One region of the Bradyrhizobium vignae genome, then DNA from elsewhere that is predicted to be linked to it. Evidence: predicted binding sites of a transcription regulator. Region 1 holds the regulator's gene; each other region holds the start of a gene.
What was found. The regulator LexA, encoded in region 1, represses DNA repair genes until DNA is damaged. The targets are predictions, from matches to a motif close to TGTTCNNNNTGTGTTCNG.
Positions count from the first base shown of each region.

Region 1 (5,087 bases):
ATGCTAATCAGATCGTGGGTCGCGCGTTCCGTGAACCTGCGCCTCTTCGCTCGAAGCGGCGGAACGGGGCTTCGACGTCAGGATCAAAGCCAATATCGAACACGCAATCTCGTCCTGGCTATCCGCAGGAAGCCGCCGCACGGCTTGAAGTGCCTTTTCGAGCAGTTTTGTCATCGACAGCCAGTGCGGAAAGGAAGTGTGGCTTTTCGCCGGGTTGAGGAGGTCTTTTGCTTCAGCCCCTCCGCTCGGCTAGAACTTTGCCGACCGAGTCCTTCGATTTGTTCGATTTGTTGCGGGAGTTCGCCGTGGCCCTGATGCCGGTATCCGACGCGCTTGCCGCCGTGCTCGCAGGCACAGAGCCGCTGGCCGAGGAGACGGTCGCCCTCGACGCCGCCTACCATCGCGTGCTCGCGCGGGACGTCGCGGCGCGGCGCACGCAGCCGCCGGAAGCGATGTCGGCGATGGACGGCTATGCCGTGCGCGCGGCAGACGCGGCAACGATCGATTCCAGACTGGCGGTGATCGGCGAAGCCGCAGCGGGCCGTCCGTTCGCGGGAACGGTCGGCGTCGGCGAAGCGGTGCGGATCTTTACCGGCGGCGTTATTCCCGACGGCGCCGATGCGGTCGTGATCCAGGAGGACACGGTCGCCGACGGCAAGCACATCATGATCAAGGAAGCCGCGATTCCCGGACGGCACATTCGTCCCGCCGGCGTCGACTTCCGCGAGGGCGACGTGCTGCTGCGCAAAGGAACCCGTCTCACCGAGCGCGATCTCGCGCTCGCCGCTGCGATGAATCATCCGCAGCTCGCCGTCTGCCGCCGTCCGAGGGTCGCGATCCTTGCCACCGGCGATGAGCTGGTGATGCCGGGCACCGCGCCCGGTCGCGGCCAGATCGTCTATTCCAATGGCTATGCCCTGCACGCGCTCGCCCGCAGCGAGGGCGCCGAGACCATCGATCTCGGCGTTGCCGCCGACACGCTGGAGGCCACTTCCGCCGGCATCCGCCGCGCTCGCGAGAGCGGCGCCGACATCCTGATCACGACCGGTGGCGCATCGGTCGGTGATCACGATCTGGTTCAGCAGGCGCTGAAGGGCGAAGGCATCTCGATGGCGTTCTGGAAGATCGCGATTCGGCCCGGCAAGCCGATGATGCACGGACGGCTCGGCGCCATGCGCGTGATCGGCCTGCCCGGCAATCCCGTGTCATCATACGTGTGCGCCTTCCTGTTCATGGTGCCGCTGATTCGCGCCCTGTCAGGCCGTTCGGTGATTCATCATCGCCGCGAATGCGCCGTGCTGGGCCGCGATCTCGGGGCCAATGACCAGCGCGAGGATTATCTGCGTGCGCGACTGGAACTGCGCGGCGACGGCACGCTCGTCGCCCTTCCCGTCCGCCATCAGGACTCCTCTCTGCTTGCGAATCTCGCTGCGGCACAGGTACTTCTCGTACGCGCGCCGTTCGCGCCGAAGGCCGAGGCCGGCACGCCTTGCGAGGTGCTGCGGCTCCCCGTCTGAGCTGCACGGCACACGCATTCCGCGAGATTTGCCCCGTTCACCGTAAATTAAGCAGTTGCGGAACACATATCGAACATATAGTGTCCGTTCATGATTTGTTTCGAGGATGTAGCGGCTTATCGCTGAATTCATCGTCTCGGAATCGAACGACATCAACCGGGGGACTTTGGTCGAGATGTTGACGCGCAAACAATACGAGCTTCTGCGGTTCATCAGCGAACGTCTGAAGGAAAGCGGCGTGCCGCCGTCTTTCGACGAGATGAAGGATGCGCTCGACCTGCGCTCGAAGTCAGGCATTCATCGCCTGATCACTGCGCTCGAGGAGCGCGGCTTCATCCGCCGCCTGCCCAACCGCGCCCGCGCCATCGAGGTGATCAAGCTGCCCGAACTCCAGGCCGCTGCCGGCAATCGCCGCGGCTTCACGCCGAGCGTCATCGAGGGCAATCTCGGCAAGGTGCGCGCGAGCTCCAGCCCGCCTGTTGACGAGGGCGAGCGTCCCGTCGCGGTGCCCGTGATGGGCCGCATCGCGGCCGGCACGCCGATCGAGGCGTTGCAGACCCGCAGCCACACCATCAGCGTACCGCCCGACATGCTCGGCGCGGGCGAGCACTACGCTCTCGAAGTGCGCGGCGATTCGATGGTCGAGGCCGGCATCCTCGATGGCGACATGGCGCTGATCCAGCGCAACGAGAGCGCCGATACCGGCGACATCGTGGTGGCGCTGATCGATGACGAGGAGGCCACGCTCAAGCGCTTCCGCCGCCGCGGCGCCTCGATCGCACTCGAGCCAGCCAATGCCGCCTACGAGGTCCGCATTCTTCCGCCGAACCGCGTGAAGATTCAGGGCAAGCTGATCGGGCTCTACCGGAAGTACTGAGCGGTCTGCGGTCGTTGGACACCTCTTGGAGCGGATCATTTTCCGCTCTGGCTGGATGGTCTTTCCGGTTCTGCTCAGACTATTCGGTCCTTTTTCCGGTGCGAGATCCTCGGCACGCCGCACGAAGCAACATCGCTTCGCGGCCACAGCTTCGAGGAGACGCCACCCGCCAGATGTTTCATGGACAATCATTGCAGCGCTGATCGCAGCATCAGCGTCGCAGGCCATTGCCACACAGTCGCACCGCCATGTGCGCAAGCAATCGAGCCAGTACGAATTCGCGACGCGCGGAATGTGATGCGCAGCTCTCCGCAATCGAGCCGGCAATAAGCGAGCCGGTCAGCACCCGCGGGGCGCTGACATTGGCGCCGTTCGAATGCACAGGCGTCGGCTTTGTTCCTATCGAATCCGGGAAAGATAATGTGATCGCGGCTCGCGAAGCCCAGCCGCAGATTTGCCCACAACCGAGCAGAACGTTGTATGCTTCACCCTGATAGAGGCCTGCGCCTCCAAGAGAGGTGCGGCTTGCTATCTTCGCATGAGGAGCACCCGATGTGTGACTATAGCCTGCATGCCGTCGCGACGCGCCCTGCCGAAGTCGGCGAGACGATCGTCACGACAACCTTCCGCGGCACCTCGACACGCGGCTTCGCCTCTGAAGCCGATCTCTCCGTCGCGGTCTGCCTGCTGCCGGGAACGGAGCTCGCTTTCGCCGACAACGTTCGTTACGACAACCGCTGGATCTGGACGCGCACCGTCAACTCCCGCGTCGGCAAGTTCGGCAAGATCGATCCGCACATTCCCGATCGCCATCATGACGCGATCGAATTTCCCGACGGCAAGTACGTGCTGGTGACGCAGCTCGTCGAAGGCCAGCGCGCGACCGTGCTGCAACTGCCGGTGACCCAGCCGGTTGGCGAGCGCGAGCACAAGCCGCAGATCGTCGCCGAGACGAGGTCCACGATCACACGCCTGCCGATCGGCTGATCGTCGGCGCGCCCCCGGCCGATTTGTCGAGGGCCAGAACTTGAAATGCCATCGCCGGCTGAGGCCGGCGAGATGGTATGGTTTGCGTCCTGCAGAATCCCGCGCCTCCTCCGCATCGATCCTCAATCGTCAGCCTGCAAGTCGGCCTCCGATGGCGTTGCGTCCCGATTGCGGGGCACGGCCGTCTTCGGCGCAAGGCTGCCGTCGAAATCCCCCTCGCCGGCGCCGGCCGGCAGCCAAGGGCGGCTTGCGCCTCTCGCCCTCACCACCTGCACCGAGAAACCCTCTCCGTTTTGCGTCAGAGCCAGCGCGCCCTGACTGGCAAGGCGCGACCGATCGACCACCATCGCTGCGCAATCGGGCGGCGCGGGCCGCGCCGTCACCACCAACGCAGCGCGGCTGCAATCATCAGCCAGCGCGTCGATGCGCAGAGAAAGCGCGACCAGCCGCCCGTCCGCAAGCGGCGCCACGCAGCCGGACTCGTCACATGACACACCGCTCGCCAACGAGGCGTTGGCGGCATCGCGCGGATCGGCATCGGCGGCTAACCATTCCCTCAGCAGAAAGCCATCCTTGCTCGCGCGGATCACATGCAAACGCCCGTCGCCGCCCCGGACCGCGACGCTCGCGCCATCCCCGGCAATCAGGATATCGGGCTGCCGCACCGACAGTCCCCAGAGGATCGCTACCAGCAGCACCAGGGCGCCGGACAAGCGCAAGGGCGTGCGCAACAGGCCCATCACGATGATCCCGAGGCTGGCCGCGATCAACGGCGCGATTCCGAACGCCGGAATGCGGCCAACTGCGCCCGGTAGGGCCGCCACCCAGCGCGAGACCGCGACCATCCAGTCAATGCCGATCCCCATCAGCCACCAGAACACGCCGTCGAGGCCGAAGGGCGCCGCGAGCAACCCTAAAAGCCCCGCCGGCATCACCAGCGCCGAGACCACCGGCATCGCGCCGAGATTGGCGAGCACGCCGTATGGCGTCACGCGATGGAAGTGGAAAGCGGCATAGGGCGTGGTCGCAAGCCCCGCGATCAACGAAGCCAGCAACAGCATCGCGATCTCGCGGCCGCCCCACAGCGCGATGCGCGCTGTCGTCGAATGATCGGGCGATGCAAGCAGGTTCGGCATGCCGATCTGCACCAGCGCCACCAGCCCGAGCGTCGCGACGAAGGACATCTGGAAGCTGGGATGCACCAGCGCTTCGGGCGCGACCGCGAGCACGATCAGCGCGGCCACAGCGAGGGTTCGGAAGGTGATGGCGCGGCGATCGACCATCACGGCGATCAACACCACCGCGGTCATGAAGAACGATCTCTGTGTCGCGACCTCCGCGCCTGACAGCAGCAGGTAGAACGCTGCCGCCGCCAGCGCAGCGGCCGCCGACCATTTCTTGATGGCGAAGCCGGCCGCCAGTCCCGGGATCAGCGCCAGCAGCGCGCGCACTGCGAAGAAGACGACGCCGGCGACGACCGCCATGTGATAGCCGGAGATCGACAGCACATGGCCGAGCCCCGAGATGAACATGGCGTCGTTGACGGGCGTGCTGATCGCATCGCGCCGTCCCGTGAGCAGCGCGGTCGCAATCGCGCGGTTGTCGCCTTCGAGCGTTGAGCGGATGCGCGCGTCGATCGCATCGCGCAGGCCCTGCATGAAGGCGGCGTAGCGCAGCCGCAAGCCGCCGGCATCCGGCGGCACCGA
Region 1 is NZ_LS398110.1:3,902,515-3,907,601, reverse strand. Features, by position in the region: gene BRAD3257_RS19010 (molybdopterin molybdotransferase MoeA) at 306-1,517, shown strand; gene lexA (transcriptional repressor LexA) at 1,693-2,394, shown strand; gene BRAD3257_RS40065 (hypothetical protein) at 2,947-3,381, shown strand; gene BRAD3257_RS18995 (ComEC/Rec2 family competence protein) at 3,504-5,087, opposite strand, start outside.

Region 2 (5,087 bases), 2.8 Mb from region 1:
GTCGTCGCCTTCGTGTTCATGGAGCGGCACTGGAACACGGTGACGCGCAGATTGTCCGCTGCCGTGGTGCAGGACATCGCCGCGCTGATCGACGTCTACAAGGGCTATCCGCAAGACAAGGACCGCGACCAGATCCGCCGCATCGCGCAACAGCGTCTCGGCCTCGTCGTCGACTTCCTGCCCGCCGGCGACATGCCGCCGCCAGGGCCAAAGCCGTTCTTCTCGCTGCTCGATCAGACGCTGTCGGTGCAGCTCGGCCGCCAGATCGGACGCTCGTTCTGGATCGACACGGTCGGCCGCTCCAACCTGGTCGAAATCCGCATCCAGCTCGACGACGCCGTGATGCGCGTGTTCGCGCAGCGCAGCGCCGCCTACGCCTCGAATTCGGAGATTTTCCTGTTCTGGATGGTCGGCACGTCCTCGATCCTCCTGATCGTCGCTGTGCTGTTCCTGCGCAACCAGATCAAGCCGATCCTGCGCCTTGCCGATGCCGCCGAAAGTTTTGGCAAGGGCCGCGAGGCGCCAAATTTCAGGCCGCGTGGTGCACGCGAGGTGCGGCGCGCGGCGGTCGCCTTCCTCGAGATGAAGTCGCGCATCGAGCGCACGATGGAGCAGCGCACCGCGATGCTCGCCGGCGTCAGCCACGATCTGCGCACCATCCTGACCCGCTTCAAGCTCGAGCTGGCGCTGATCGGTGACAGCCCCGAGCTCGAGGGCATGCGCAAGGATGTCGACGAGATGTCGATGATGCTCGAGGATTACCTCGCGTTTGCCCGCGGCGATTCCGGCGAGCAGTCGCAGCCGACCGACATGGCGCAAGCGCTCGAGGAGTTGCGCAGCGATGCCGAGCGCCATGGCCACACTGCAACCGTGGCCTTCCACGGGTTGCCGGTGGTGACGGTGAAGCCCGCCTCGTTCAAGCGCTGCCTCGCCAACCTCGTCACCAACGCGGCGCGCTACGGCAAGGCGATCGCCATCACAGGCCAGCGCGATCACCGTTATCTCACCGTCACGATCGACGACGACGGCCCAGGCATTCCCGCTCACTTGCGCGAAGAGGTGTTCAAGCCGTTCCTCCGGCTGGACAACGCCCGCAACCAGGACGAAGGCGGCACCGGCCTCGGCCTCGCCATCGCCCGCGACATCGCCCGCTCGCATGGCGGCGACATCACGCTGGGTGACAGCCCGATGGGCGGATTGAGGGCGAGCGTGAGGATTCCGGTGTAGCTCGGGCTACGGTCTCACGACCATCTCACCCTACTTCGGCAGCAGCGCCTTCAGCTTGTCCATGTCGCGCACGTTCATCTTGAAACCGCCTGGCATCACGATGTCGCCGGGCTTTTGCTCCGGCTTGCAGGCTCCCAGCCACTTGGCTTGCAGCGTCGTGGTGTTATCGCGCCCCGCCGCGCCGGCGACGCCGCCTTGCGCATGCGAGGTCGTCTTCACCGTGTAGGCCGAGTTGAAATCGCCAGTGATATCGGCATGCGAGGTCGTGCTGACGCCGGCGACGCTGCACTCGGAATCGCTGACATAGCCGGTCGCGGTCTTCCTGATCTCCTGCTTGGCGCAGATCTGCTTGGCCATCGGGGAGACGTTGTTGCTCATCTCCTTGTCGACGGTCTCGTCGGTGCAGTGCTGCATGGTCATCTCGGGCACGGGCGAGCCTGATGTGACCAGCTTCATCTCCCAAAGACCGGCCTTGCGCACCGGCAGGTCATCGGCACTGGCGCTACCTGCCGACAACGCGAGGCAAAGCGTCGAGCCGAGCAAAGCGAGTTTGCGCGTCATGTGGGAAGCTCCCGGCCAACAGATTGCGGCGTTTCGACAACGCCTCAGTAGAGCGTGCGGATCGGCCGATCGGCGGCGCCATAGGGCACCCAGCGGCAGGAGAACGAGATGTAACCGCCCTCATAGGCCTGCACGCCGAGGAATTTCGCGACCTTGCCGTAGCGTGCGCAGTGATCGACCGCGACCTGCCGCGCGTCGACCTGGGTCGCCATCGAATAGGCGATGATGCCGCCGGTGTCGTTGCCCTTGAACGGAGGCACCGGAAGGATATCGGCGCGCGCCGATTGGCTCGCCATCAACCCCAAGGCAAGAAGGCCCGCGGCCGCAATGATTCGCATTCCTGTCACTCCAATTTGTTAGCGGCAGTTTACGGTGCCGGGATGGAAGTGAAAAGAACCGAAGGCCAGTTGGCCGCGACGTCTTGGTCAACTCCTGGCGAAGTGTTGCCGCGCTGCACTTGACCTCCCCCGGCCTTCGCGGCACCGTCCGACCTTCGCAAGACCTCAGCTGTCTGGATTGATCATGCGCGCCCCCTCCTCGAAATCGCTCCGCTTCGCCGCCGTGCTCGGCCTCATGTTCGGGGCACTGTCGCTCGGCGAAGCCAAGGCCGCCAACGGACTTGAGCTGAATTTCTGGCTGAGCGGCCCGCGCTACGACGGCGCCGTTGCCGATTGCGACAAGGCGCTGCCGACGATCGCCACCCAGTTCTGGGAGAAAGAAAGCTCGTTCTGGAATTCCTCCTTGAAGATCACCGGCTTCTCGGCCGTTCGCGAGGTCGCGTTCCGCCCCTGGCAGTCCGATAACATTCCGCGCCGCTATTGCACCGCTGACGCCATGCTCAACGACGGCAAGGTGCGCAGGGTGCATTTCTCGCTCATCGAGGACGGCGGCTTTGCCGGCTACGGCAACGGCGTCGAGTGGTGCGTGGTCGGGCTCGATCGCAATTGGGCCTACAACCCGGCCTGCCGCGCCGCCAAACCCTGATCCGAAGAGCGCCTGATTCGGGCTGATCGGCCGGCGCACGAGAGCGGCTCCAAATTTTGTTCTTGAAATGTTCCAACCGCCTGCTAGGCTGCGTGCACAGTCTAGTTGAGGGCGTCGCCATGTTTTATTCCAGATTGCGTTCGTTGTCCCGTCTGATGATCTCGCTGACCCTTGCTGCCGGGTTGGCAACTCTCGCCGGCGGTGCGAAGGCCCAGGACAAGCGGCAGAACGCGCCCGGCGAATTCGACTTCTATGTGCTTTCGCTGTCATGGTCGCCATCGTTCTGCGAGGAAGCGGCCGAACGCGGCGGCCGGTCACAGATGCAATGCGGGGGACGGCCTTACGCTTTCGTGGTGCATGGGCTGTGGCCGCAATATGAGAACGGCTTTCCGGAATACTGCCAGCGGCCGGCGCCGCGGCTGAATCGCAGCATCGTCTCCTCGATGCTCGACCTGATGCCGGCGCCGGGCCTGATCTTCAACGAATGGGACAAACACGGCACCTGCTCCGGGCTCGAAGGCCGCAGCTATTTCGAGACGATCCGCAAGGCGCGCGCCGCGATCAAGATTCCGCCCGAATATCTCGATCTGTCGCAGGCCAAGACCGTGGCGCCGGCGGAGGTCGAGGAAGCCTTCATCAAGGCCAATCCCGGTCTCAGCAATGCCGCCATCTCGGTCACCTGCAACCGGACCCGGCTCTCCGAGGTCCGCATCTGCCTCAGCAAGGACCTGCAATTCCGCGCCTGCGACGAGATCGAGCGCCGCGCCTGCCGCCGCGACCAGGTGACGATGCCGCCGATCAGGGGCGGGTAGCCCCGCTCTTGTGGCCGGGATTCAGCGCACTACGCCGCGAACCGCGGCGTAGTGCGCTGCTGATCTGAGGCCCAATACGAAAAAGAGCTGGGTCCCGGCTCAGCGGCGCAGCGTTACGCGCTGCACCGCGTCCGGGACATGTGATCGTGCCTCTTTGCTGAAGCCATCACGTGGCGTAGTGCTGTTTCATGAACTACCGCCACGCCTTCCACGCCGGCAGCTTCGCCGATGTCATCAAGCACATCGTGCTGGCGCGCATCCTCACTTACTTGCAGGACAAGCCCGCGGCGTTCCGCGTCATCGACACCCATGCCGGCGCCGGGCTCTACGATCTCGACAGCGACGAGGCGCGCCGCGGCGGCGAATGGCTGACCGGCATTGCGCGGCTGCTGCAGGCGCGCCTGTCGAACGAGACCGCGGCGCTGATCAAGCCCTATCTCGACATCGTCCGCGCCTTCAATCCGAAGGGCGAGCTTAGGGCTTATCCAGGCTCGCCGCTGATTGCGCGCGGCCTGCTCAGACCGCAAGACCGCCTCGTCGCCTGCGAGCTCGAGCCGAAGGCGCGGAAAGCGCTGATCGACGTGCTGCGCCGCGACGAGCAGGCCCGCGTGGTCGATCTCGACGGCTGGGTGGCGCTGCCGGCCTTCGTGCCGCCGAAGGAGCGGCGCGGCCTCGTGCTGATCGACCCGCCGTTCGAAGCCAAGGACGAGTTCGAGCGGCTGGGCGAGGCCTTCGCGGCGGCCTTCGCAAAATGGCCGACCGGTATCTATGTCATTTGGTATCCGGCCAAGAACCGGCGGGCCACCGACACGCTGGCCCAAACGGTCGCGCGGCTCGCAGCTGCAGCAAAGCCGCCGGGGAAATGCCTGCGCCTCGAATTCAGCGTCGCGCCGCAAGCCGACGGCGCCGCCCTCACCTCCACTGGGCTCCTGATCGTCAATCCGCCCTATACGCTGCACGGCGAGCTCAAGACCATCCTGCCCGAGCTGGAAATGCCGCTCGGCCAGGGCGGGGCTGCCAGATTCCGATTGGAGGTGCCGAGACCGTAACACTCCGGCATTCTTGGGAAAAATATGCAGGACCCGTAGTCAATCTGCAAAGAACCGTATTATGCTGTTTCTGTGACTGGCTTTACGTTCCGCTTCCGCGAATGGTTGCGGCGGAGTGAAGGCCCTAAGAAAGATCCCGCCGGACCGATGAGGTCCGTCGAAGGATGGCCAGCTCCCGGGCTGCGTGAGGCCCGGTCATGTCGTGACGTGAGTCTGCGTCGCGGCGGAGGAGCAATGAGGGGGAGTTTCCCGATGGCCATGACGGGAACGGTCAAGTTCTTCAACGGCGAGCGCGGCTACGGCTTCATCAAGCCCGATGACGGCGGTCGCGATGTATTCGTTCACATCACCGCTGTGGAGCGGGCGGGACTGAAAGACCTTGCCGAAGGACAGCGTATTACTTTCGAAGTCGAACCGGACAAGAAGGGGAAGGGACCGAAAGCGGTCAATTTGG
Region 2 is NZ_LS398110.1:1,124,923-1,130,009, reverse strand. Features, by position in the region: gene BRAD3257_RS05465 (ATP-binding protein) at 1-1,227, shown strand, start outside; gene BRAD3257_RS05460 (DUF3617 domain-containing protein) at 1,258-1,788, opposite strand; gene BRAD3257_RS05455 (hypothetical protein) at 1,833-2,126, opposite strand; gene BRAD3257_RS05450 (hypothetical protein) at 2,311-2,772, shown strand; gene BRAD3257_RS05445 (ribonuclease T2 family protein) at 2,892-3,584, shown strand; gene BRAD3257_RS05440 (23S rRNA (adenine(2030)-N(6))-methyltransferase RlmJ) at 3,773-4,633, shown strand; gene BRAD3257_RS05435 (cold-shock protein) at 4,886-5,087, shown strand, end outside.
Region 2: the regulator LexA is predicted to act here: its motif matches at 2,830-2,847, upstream of BRAD3257_RS05445 (ribonuclease T2 family protein).

Region 3 (5,087 bases), 2.2 Mb from region 1:
CGTCAGCCCCATCGTGGTGTCGACGCTGCGGCCATTGCGCAATGCGCAGAGGCTGGCGCCGTTGCCGAGATGCGCGATGACGATGCGCCTCGCCGTGAGCTCCGGCGCGATCTCGGCCAGGCGTCCTGCGACATATTCGAAAGACAGGCCGTGGAAGCCGTAACGCCTGACGCCACGCGCCTCGAAGCGCCTGGGAATGGCGAAGCGGCTCGCCGGCGGCGCGAGGCCGTGGTGGAAGGCGGTATCGAAACACGCGATCTGCGTCAGCCCGGGCCGGAGCGCCGCGAGCGTGCGGACTGGCGCAAGGCAGCGCGGCTGGTGCAGCGGGGCCAGCGGTGTCAACGCCTGCAGCTTCGCGGTGAGATCGTCCGTCAGGACGACAGGGCCTGAATAATCCGGCCCGCCGTGAACGATGCGATGGCCGACGGCACGGAGGCTGCGTTCGCCGAACCGGTCCTCGACGAAGGCGAGCACGTCGGCGAACAGATGACCGTCCTCGGCATCCGATGCGTCTCTCCGCGTCTCGACCAGGTCCTCCCCCGCGGCGCTCCTCACGATGAGCCGGGGTTTTGCCTCGTGTTCGTCGAGCTGGCCCTTGCACAGCAGGATGGGATCGGCCGCCGCAATCTCGAACAGGCCGAACTTGATGCTCGACGATCCCGAATTGAGGGCGAGGACCGTGTTCGACATGGCTAGTCGCCGGCTTCGGCCGGCGTGTTGCCGCCGGCGCTATTCGGCCAGACCCAGTCGCGGATCTCAGGCATATCCTCGCCATGCTCGCGGATGTAGCGGGAGTGCTCGATCAGTCTGTCGCGGAATCGCTGCTTCACTTGTGCGGCCCTGGTCGCGAGCCCGGGCACGCGCTCGATCGCCTCGATGGCGAGGTGGTAGCGATCGAGCTCGTTGAGAACGACCATATCGAAGGGCGTCGTCGTGGTGCCTTCCTCGGCAAAGCCGCGCACATGCATGCCGGCATGATTGGTGCGGTTATAGGTCAGCCGGTGAATGAGATGAGGGTAGCCGTGATAGGCGAAGATCACCGGCTTGTCGCGCGTGAACAGGCTGTCGAAGTCGCGGTCGGACAGGCCGTGCGGATGCTGCTCCTTGGGTTGCAGCGTCATGAGGTCGACGACGTTGACGACGCGGATCTTCAGATCCGGCAGTGCCTTGCGCAAGAGATCGACGGCGGCGAGCGTCTCCAATGTCGGCACGTCGCCGGCGCAGGCCATCACCACGTCGGGCTCCTCCTTTTCGTCCTCCGTTCCGGCCCAGGTCCAGATGCCGATGCCGGCATCGCAGTGTGTCGCCGCGTCCTGCATCGACAGCCATTGCGGCGCCGGCTGCTTGCCGGCGACGATCACGTTGATGCGGTTGTAGGTGCGCAGGCAATGGTCGGCGATCCACAGCAGCGTGTTGGCATCCGGCGGGAAGTAGATGCGGACGATGTCGGACTTCTTGTTGGCGACAAGGTCGACGAAACCGGGGTCCTGATGGCTGAAGCCGTTATGGTCCTGCCGCCAGACATGCGAGGTCAGAAGATAGTTGAGCGAGGCGATCGGGCGCCGCCACGGCAGGTCGCGCGTAACCTTCAGCCATTTGGCATGCTGGTTGAACATGGAATCCACGATGTGGATGAAGGCTTCGTAGCAGGAGAAGAAGCCGTGCCGTCCGGTCAGCAGATAGCCTTCCAGCCAGCCCTGGCAGAGATGCTCGCTCAAGACTTCCATCACGCGCCCATCCTGCGCGAGATGCACGTCGTAAGGCTCGATCGGTTCCATCCAGACGCGTTCGGTCGCTTCGAACACGGCGTCTAACCGGTTCGACGCCGTCTCGTCCGGGCCCGCGATGCGGAAATTGCGTTGTTGCGCATTGAGGCGAATGACGTCGCGCAGGAATTTGCCGAGCTCGCGCGTCGCTTCCGCCACGGTGCCGCCGGGCTGCGGCACCTCGATTGCGAAGCTGCGAAAGTCGGGCAGCTTCAGCTCTTTCTTCAGGAGGCCGCCATTGGCATGTGGATTGGCGCCCATGCGCCTGACGCCTTCGGGCGCGAGCGCCTGGAGCTCGGGAATGAGCGCGCCGTTCGCGTCGAACAGCTTTTCGGGCTCATAGCTGCGCATCCAGTGTTCGAGCAGCTTGAGGTGCGCCGGGTTCTCGCGGCAGCTCGCGACGGGCACTTGATGCGCGCGCCAAAAACCCTCGACCTTCTTGCCGTCGACTTCCTTCGGGCCAGTCCAGCCCTTCGGGCTGCGCAGCACGATCATCGGCCAGCGCGGCCGCCCGACGCTCGTGCGCCCGTCACGGGCGTGCTGCTGGATCGAGCGGATACTGGCGAGCGCGACATCGAGCGCATCCGCCATGGCGTGGTGCATCAATTTGGGATCATCGCCCGCAACGAACAGCGGCTCATGGCCGAACCCATGGAAGAGATCGCGGATCTCCGCATCTTGCATCCGCCCGAGCACGGTCGGATTTGCGATCTTGTAGCCGTTGAGATGCAGGATCGGCAGCACCGCGCCGTCATGGGCCGGGTTCAGGAACTTGTTCGAATGCCAGGACGCAGCTAACGGGCCGGTTTCCGCCTCGCCGTCGCCGACGACGCAGGCGACGATCAAATCGGGGTTGTCGAATGCCGCGCCATAGGCGTGCACCAGCGCGTAGCCGAGTTCGCCGCCTTCGTGGATCGAGCCCGGCGTCTCCGGCGCCGCATGGCTCGGAATGCCGCCGGGGAAGGAGAACTGCCTGAACAGCTTGCGCAATCCGTCGGTATCCCGCGCGATGTCGGGATAGATCTCGCTGTAGGTGCCTTCGAGGTAGGTGTTGGCGACCATGCCCGGTCCACCATGGCCGGGACCGCAGACATAGATCACGTTGAGGTCCAGCGCGCGGATGACGCGGTTGAGATGGGCGTAGATGAAGTTCAGGCCGGGCGTCGTGCCCCAATGGCCGAGCAAACGCGGCTTGATGTGCTCGGGTCGTAACGGCTCGCGCAGCAGCGGATTATCGAGCAGGTAGATCTGCCCGACGGAGAGGTAGTTGGCGGCGCGCCAATAGCGATCGAGCAGACCGAGGTCGCTGCTCGCGGCGGCCGTTTTTTGTTGAATTGTCATGTTCCTGTCGGCTTTCACCCAGAGATCGTCACCAACTTTGTTCCGGCGCGATCGATCCCTGTGCGGGATCAAACGAAATCGTCGCGACCGGCGTGTTGCGTGATGTCAAAGGCGCGCGCCCGAAATTTGGGTGGCTACTTTGCATGGGGTTGTTTTCGCGTTTTTTGTTCTTGTTCTTGATTTGTTCCGTTTGCGTGCTATGTTGGGCTCATGAGTCGAGCATCCTCTCGTGCCCTCAAGCACCCGCCGGTCACGGCGCCCTCCGAGCCGGCGGGTGCGCCTTCAGATTTCCCCGAGCTTGGCGTCGCCATCGACCGCGCGCGCCGGCGAGGGCGGGGAGCACAATCCAATGCCACCGGCCGCTACGAGGCCGAGGCGCGCGTCGCTTTCGATGACGGCTGGCAGAGCCTGGAAGAGCTGCCGCCGTTCAGGACCACGGTCGGTGTCGACACCTCGCGCAAGGTCATCACCCGGAACGACTCCCCCGACATCGGCTTCGACCGCTCGATCAATCCGTATCGCGGCTGCGAGCATGGCTGTGTCTATTGCTTCGCGAGGCCGACACATGCCTATCTCGGCCTCTCGCCGGGGCTGGACTTCGAGTCAAAACTGTTCGCGAAGCCTGAGGCACCTTCGCTGCTGGAGAAGGAGCTCGCCGCACCCGGCTACGAGCCGCGGATGATCGCGATCGGCACCAACACCGATCCCTATCAGCCGATCGAACGCGAGCGAAAGATCATGCGCGGCATCCTCGAGGTGCTGGAACGCGCTAGCCATCCGGTCGGCATCGTCACCAAGTCGGCGCTGGTCGTGCGCGACATCGACATTCTCGCGCGGATGGCCAAGCGCAACCTCGCCAAGGTCGCGATATCCGTCACCTCGCTCGACCCGAAGCTGGCGCGCACCATGGAGCCGCGGGCCTCGACACCACCGAGGCGGCTGGAGGCGCTGAAGCAGCTCTCTGATGCCGGCATTCCCACCACGGTGATGGTTGCGCCCGTGATTCCGGCGCTGAACGATTCCGAGATCGAACGAATCCTCGATGCCGCCGCCCACGCCGGCGTCAAGGAGGCCTCGTACGTGCTGCTGCGGTTGCCGCTGGAGGTCCGCGATCTCTTCCGCGAATGGCTGATGGCGAACTATCCGGACCGCTACCGCCACGTCTTCACCCTGATCCGCGACATGCGCGGCGGACGCGACTACGATGCGAAATGGGGCGAGCGGATGAAGGGCACCGGCCCGATGGCCTGGACCATCGGCCGCCGCTTCGAGATCGCCTGCGACAGACTCGGCCTCAACAAGCGGCGCTCCAAGCTGACGACGGACCACTTTGCGCGGCCGAAGCGGAACGGCGACCAGCTCAGCCTGTTCTGACCGGACAAACGGAAGAGGCATAGCGTGGTTAAGGAACTCGCCGTGCCGGTGCCACGACTGACCGTCATTACGTTGGGTGTCAGCGACATCCGCGCGAGTATCGCGTTTTACGACGCACTCGGCTTCTCGCGCCGCCTGAAGGCGACCGGCGAGGCGGTCGCCTTCTACGACACCGGAGGTCCGGTGCTCGCGCTTTATCATTGGGATCGGCTCGCGGCCGACGCATCGGTGCCTGACCGGCCGAGGCCCACGACCTTTCGTGGCACCACGCTCGCCTGGAATTGCGCGACGCGCGGGGAGGTCGATCAGGTGCTGGCCTTCGCCATCGGGAAGGGAGCCGCCTTGCTGAAGGCGGCGCACGAGACCGATTACGGTGGCTATTGCGGCTATTTTGCTGATCCCGACGGCCATGTCTGGGAGGTCGTGGTCGCGCCTGGCATCGAGGTGGGCGAGGACCGACGGGTGCATCTGGCGGAATAGGGGCGGCCAGCCTGAATAACGGGAATTATCCTGGGTTCCAGGTTGCGCTGGCGAAGCCCCTTGCGCACGATCCCGGCCATGATTCGGGACAAGTCCGCCAAGAATCCAGCCAAAGACGCGCCCAAG
Region 3 is NZ_LS398110.1:6,062,372-6,067,458, reverse strand. Features, by position in the region: gene BRAD3257_RS29555 (acetate/propionate family kinase) at 1-690, opposite strand, end outside; gene BRAD3257_RS29550 (phosphoketolase family protein) at 693-3,107, opposite strand; gene BRAD3257_RS29545 (PA0069 family radical SAM protein) at 3,318-4,481, shown strand; gene BRAD3257_RS29540 (VOC family protein) at 4,506-4,961, shown strand; gene rnhB (ribonuclease HII) at 5,040-5,087, shown strand, end outside.
Region 3: the regulator LexA is predicted to act here: its motif matches at 3,279-3,296, upstream of BRAD3257_RS29545 (PA0069 family radical SAM protein).

Region 4 (5,087 bases), 3.7 Mb from region 1:
ATCGCGAGCTGGTGCGCCGCGGCGTCAACGACTACGTGGTCGGACCGGTCGAAACCCTCGACGTGGTCCGCTCGATCTGCAGCCTGTTCTCGGCGTCCGAGGCCATCATCACCGGCCGCGTCATCGCGGTGGTCGGCGCCAAGGGCGGCGTCGGCGCGTCCACCGTCGCGCATAATCTGGCCTGGACCATCGCGCGAGACCTTTCGCTCGATTCCGTCGTGATCGATCTCGACCTCGCCTTCGGCACGGCGGGTCTCGACTACAACCAGGACCCGGTGCAGGGCATCGCCAACGCGGTGCTGTCGCAGGACCGGCCGGACACGGCGCTGATGGAGCGCCTGCTCGCCAAATGCACCGATCGCCTCAGCCTGCTGGCGGCGCCCGCCACGCTCGACCGCGTCTACGATTTCGGTGCCGAAGCTTTTGACGCGGTGTTCGACACGTTGCGCATGACCACGCCGTGCATCGTGCTCGACGTTCCCCATCAATGGTCCGGCTGGACGCGACGCGCGCTGGTGAACGCCGACGATATCGTCATCGTGGCCGAGCCCGATCTCGCCAACTTGCGCAACACCAAGAACATGCTGACCGTTCTGAAGACAGCGCGGCCGAACGACCGGCCGCCGCTGTACTGCCTCAACCAGGTCGGCATGCACCGGCGCGCGGAGATCGAGGTCAAGGCGTTCGCCAAGACCATGGAGAGCCAGCCGATCGCGGTGATCCCGTTCGATTCGAAACTGTTCTCGACCGCGGCCAACAACGGCCAGATGATCGCGGAGGTCTCCAAGACCCACCGCACCACCCTCCTGTTCCAGAACATGGCGAACCGCCTCGCCGGCCGCGGCGACGTGAAGAAGCCGAAGCGCTCGCTGCTCGAGCCGCTGTTGAAGAAGCTGAAGGGCAGGTCAGGGCGCGGCTCGGCCCCGCATCGCAAGGCGTCGTAGGGTACATCAGAGGGGCGGATTACTTGTCCGCCCGCTGCTGCTTCTTTGCCAGCAGCTGCTTCAGCGCCGCGACCTTGGCCGCTGCCTGGTCCGGCGGCAAATCTGCCTTCACGAGGATTTCGGCCTCGGCCTCGCGCCCCTGCAATCCCAGCACGAGGGCCAGATTGGCGCGGACCCGCGCATCGTTCTGATTGCGCTGATAAGCGCGGCCGAGCACCTGTTCGGCCTTCGACAGATTGTTTTGCAGCATATAGGACAATCCGAGATTGGACAGCACGGTCGGCTCGTTCGGCACGATCTTCAACGCCGCGGCGTAATATTGCTGGGCTTCCTCGTTGCGGCCGAGCTGATCGAGCACCGCGCCCTGCGCCGACAGAATGCGCCAATCGGGATCCTCCGGCGAATGCGCCCGGCCGAGAACGTCGAAGGCCTGCTGGAAATTGCCGTTGTCGGCGAGTGCGCGGCCATAGCCGGCGAGCAGCGCCTTGTTGCCGGGATGGGCGAGCACGGCCTGCTCGAGCACCGCGACCGCCTGCGCGCGCTGGCCGCTGTCGCGCAGCGCCTTGCCGTATTCGATCGCGATTGCGGGATCGCTGGGCTTGGCACGATAACGCTCGCGAAGTGCGTCCATCTCCGGCCTGGCGTCGGCCTTGCTGTCGGCCTCAGCGATGGACGCCTGCTTGCCGCCGAGCGCACCGGTGACGTCCTCGATGCCGGTGGTCTGACAGCCGCCGAGGGCAAGGATCAGTACGGCGGAACACAGATATCTCGCCGGGGGAAAAGCGAGGAACGAACGCTTGGACATACTCTGATCACTCGGCAACTGATCAGAGATGCTTACCCATTAACGCTAAAGTCCCGTTAAGGAGGCGCGCCTGTTGAGGTTCAGTCGACGAATTCGGCACCGAATTCGCAGCCGATGCGCCAGCGCAGGCGGCATTGGCGGGAATAATCAGGCGCGAAGATGATGGTGAATTGCGGCGGCACTTCCAGGAATTCCGCCACCACTTTCACGCCGCCATCCGAAATATCCGTGATCGTGCAATCCCGCGGCAGCGAGCCCGCCCCAAGATGGATCTTGGCGAGCCGGCTGCACACCCGACGTTCGCTTCTCCGGCGATTTACCAGCATCTTGCTTCTTCACTTGTTAGATCACGGCCCATCCCGCGAGCCCAGGAGTAGCGGACATTCGTTGGAATGTGCTGAGGACGGAAACCGGCATTCGAGACGTAGTCTCAGCGTCGCGTTTACGACTGATTAGGACTTGCGCGGGCTCTGAGCATTGTTCCTGTATTGTTCTTGCGAAAACGGCCGCCCTCTGCTACCCCTAATTGTAGGAAAGGGCAGGCTGGTTCGGGCATGGTTCACGGGTTTCTACCGTCGCCTTTGAGGGGATCGAGGCCCGCGCGGTCGACGTGCAGGTGCAGGTCGCGCCGGGCCTGCCGGCCTTCGCCATCGTCGGCCTTCCGGACAAGGCGGGGTCGGAGGCGCGCGAGCGGGTGCGTTCGGCGCTGCTCGCCTCGGGGCTGGCGCTGCCGGCGCGGCGGATCACCGTCAATCTGGCACCGGCCGACGTCCCGAAGGAAGGCAGCCACTACGACCTGCCGATCGCGCTCGGGCTGATGGCGGCGATCGGGGCGATCCCGCCGGATGCGCTGGCCGGCTTCACCGTGCTCGGCGAGCTCGGCCTCGACGGCTCGATCGCGCCGGTGGCCGGCGTTCTGCCGGCCGCGATCGGCGCCAATATGCGCGAGGAAGGACTGATCTGCCCTGCGTCTTGCGGCTCCGAAGCGGCGTGGGCGAGCCCGGACATCCAGATCATTGCGGCTGGCTCGCTCATCCAGATCGCCAACCATTTCAAGGGCACGCAGGTGCTGTCGCGGCCCTCGCCTAGGGTGCATGAGGCCGCCGCCTCCACGCTCGATCTGCGCGACATCAAGGGCCAGGAGAGCGCCAAGCGCGCGCTGGAGATCGCGGCCGCTGGCGGGCATCATCTGCTCATGATCGGCGCGCCCGGCGCCGGCAAATCGATGCTGGCCGCGCGCCTGCCCTCGATCCTGCCGCCGCTGTCGCCGGGCGAGCTGCTCGAAGTCTCGATGATTGCGTCCGTCGCCGGCGAGATCGAGGGCGGCGCACTGACGGCGCGGCGCCCGTTCCGCTCGCCGCATCATTCGGCCAGCATGGCCGCGCTCACCGGCGGCGGCGCGCGCGCCAAGCCCGGCGAGATCTCGCTGGCGCATCAGGGCGTGCTGTTCGCCGACGAGCTGCCGGAGTTCGATCCGCGCGTGCTGGATTCACTGCGCCAGCCGCTGGAGAACGGCGAGGTCGCGGTGTCGCGTGCCAATCACCGCGTCACCTACCCTGCCCGCTTCATGCTGGTCGCGGCGATGAATCCCTGCCGCTGCGGCAATGCGTTCGAGCCCGGCTATGCCTGCAAGCGGGGGCGCATCGACCGCTGCACCGGCGATTACCAGGCACGCATCTCCGGTCCCCTGATGGACCGCATCGATCTGCGCATCGAGGTGCCGGCGGTGACCGCCGCCGACCTGATCCTGCCACCGCCCGCGGAGGGCTCTGCCGAGGTCGCCGCGCGCGTTGCGGCGGCGCGCGACATCCAGCTCGCGCGCTATGCGGATGCAGGCTTGCCCCATGTCCGCACCAATGCCGAGGCGCCAGCCTCGGTACTGGAGGAGATCGCGAAGCCGGACGCGCAGGGCCAGAAGCTGTTGAGGGATGCCGCCGAGACCATGCGCCTGTCGGCGCGCGGCTATCACCGCGTGCTGCGGGTGGCGCGCACGCTGGCCGACCTAGACCATGCCGACAAGATCGGCCGGCTGCACCTCGCCGAAGCGCTCTCCTACCGCGCACTCGCGGAGGATGTGCGGCAGATCGCGTAAGCGCCGCGCGCGTCAACCCGGCGGTAACGAGTTTCCTTTACGCTCTGCAAACCATAAGGCCCAACGAGTTCTCCCCAGGGCCCGGCGAGTAGAGCGTCATGTTGCGTTTCAAGGTCCTGGCCTCGGTTGTTCCTGTATTGGCGGCTGCGGTGTTCGCCCGCACCGAGATCGGATCGGTTTCGCATCCCTGCATCGCGCTGGGCGAAACATCGGTCGAGCTCACCTCCCTATTCTGGACCGCCGGCGTGCATGTCGCCTTCACCGATGATCCTGCGCGGGCCACGGTGCGGGTCCAGATCACCGACGATGCGGGCGCTGCGGATTTCGCCGTGGTCGACGACGGCCTCGGCGACGAGCCGGACTCCTGCCAGGCCAATCCGTCGACGCGCCTTGTCTCGATTGCCGCGCAGCCGGTCGATGGCGGCCAGGTGATCTATCTCTCCGGCGAAGGACCTGCGGATTACCGCATCTATGTGCGCTCTAAGACGTTCTCGCAGCGCGAGGCGGCGGCGCTGATCGTCGGCGCCCGCGGCGGCCAGCGCCATTTCCAGGCCGCCTCGCTCTGAACCGTTAAGGCCCCGTCAACCCTGTTTGGAGGCAGCGCCGAAGCATCAAGCTGTTCGCAAGGTCGGCAGGCCATCGTCGCTCGCGGCAGCGGGGTTTCAGGCAAGGGTCGGAGGCGATGGGTCGGACGTTCCGGATCAAGGTGCGCATGCGCCGCTTCAGGCGGCAGCATCCCAGGGTCGCCTTCGCAATCCGCTCCTTCATGATCTTCTCGGCGACCTTCGGCGGCGCCTATGGTTTCGTGACCGGCAGCCGGGCCGAGAATTCCGGCTACGATCCGCACGCCTTTGCGATCGGTGCGAGCTTCCTGTTCGCGCTCGCCTGCCTCGGCCTTGCGACGCTGAGCATGCGCCTGCGTTTCGTCAACAAGCGGCTGCGGACGCTCGCAGCCCACAACGAAGCGCTGATCGACCGCAATTGGGAGCTGAAGGAAGCGGAAGAACGCGCCCGCAGCCTGTTCGAGCAGCAGGGCGACCTCATCGTGCTGCGCGACACGAGCGGCCGCATCACCTTTGCCAACGAGGCCTATTGCGCACTCGCAGGACAGACGCGCAGCGCGCTGGTCGGCACGCGCTTCGACTTCGACGTGCTGGAGCAGGGCGAAAGCGCCCGCGAGAGCAACGGCACGCGCATCCACGACCAGAAGATTGCAACCCCGATTGGCGCGCGCTGGATCGCCTGG
Region 4 is NZ_LS398110.1:172,953-178,039, forward strand. Features, by position in the region: gene BRAD3257_RS00825 (CpaE/TadZ family protein) at 1-944, shown strand, start outside; gene BRAD3257_RS00830 (tetratricopeptide repeat protein) at 964-1,749, opposite strand; gene BRAD3257_RS00835 (PilZ domain-containing protein) at 1,830-2,075, opposite strand; gene BRAD3257_RS00840 (YifB family Mg chelatase-like AAA ATPase) at 2,339-3,841, shown strand; gene BRAD3257_RS00845 (hypothetical protein) at 3,940-4,407, shown strand; gene BRAD3257_RS00850 (PAS domain-containing hybrid sensor histidine kinase/response regulator) at 4,524-5,087, shown strand, end outside.
Region 4: the regulator LexA is predicted to act here: its motif matches at 2,228-2,245, upstream of BRAD3257_RS00840 (YifB family Mg chelatase-like AAA ATPase).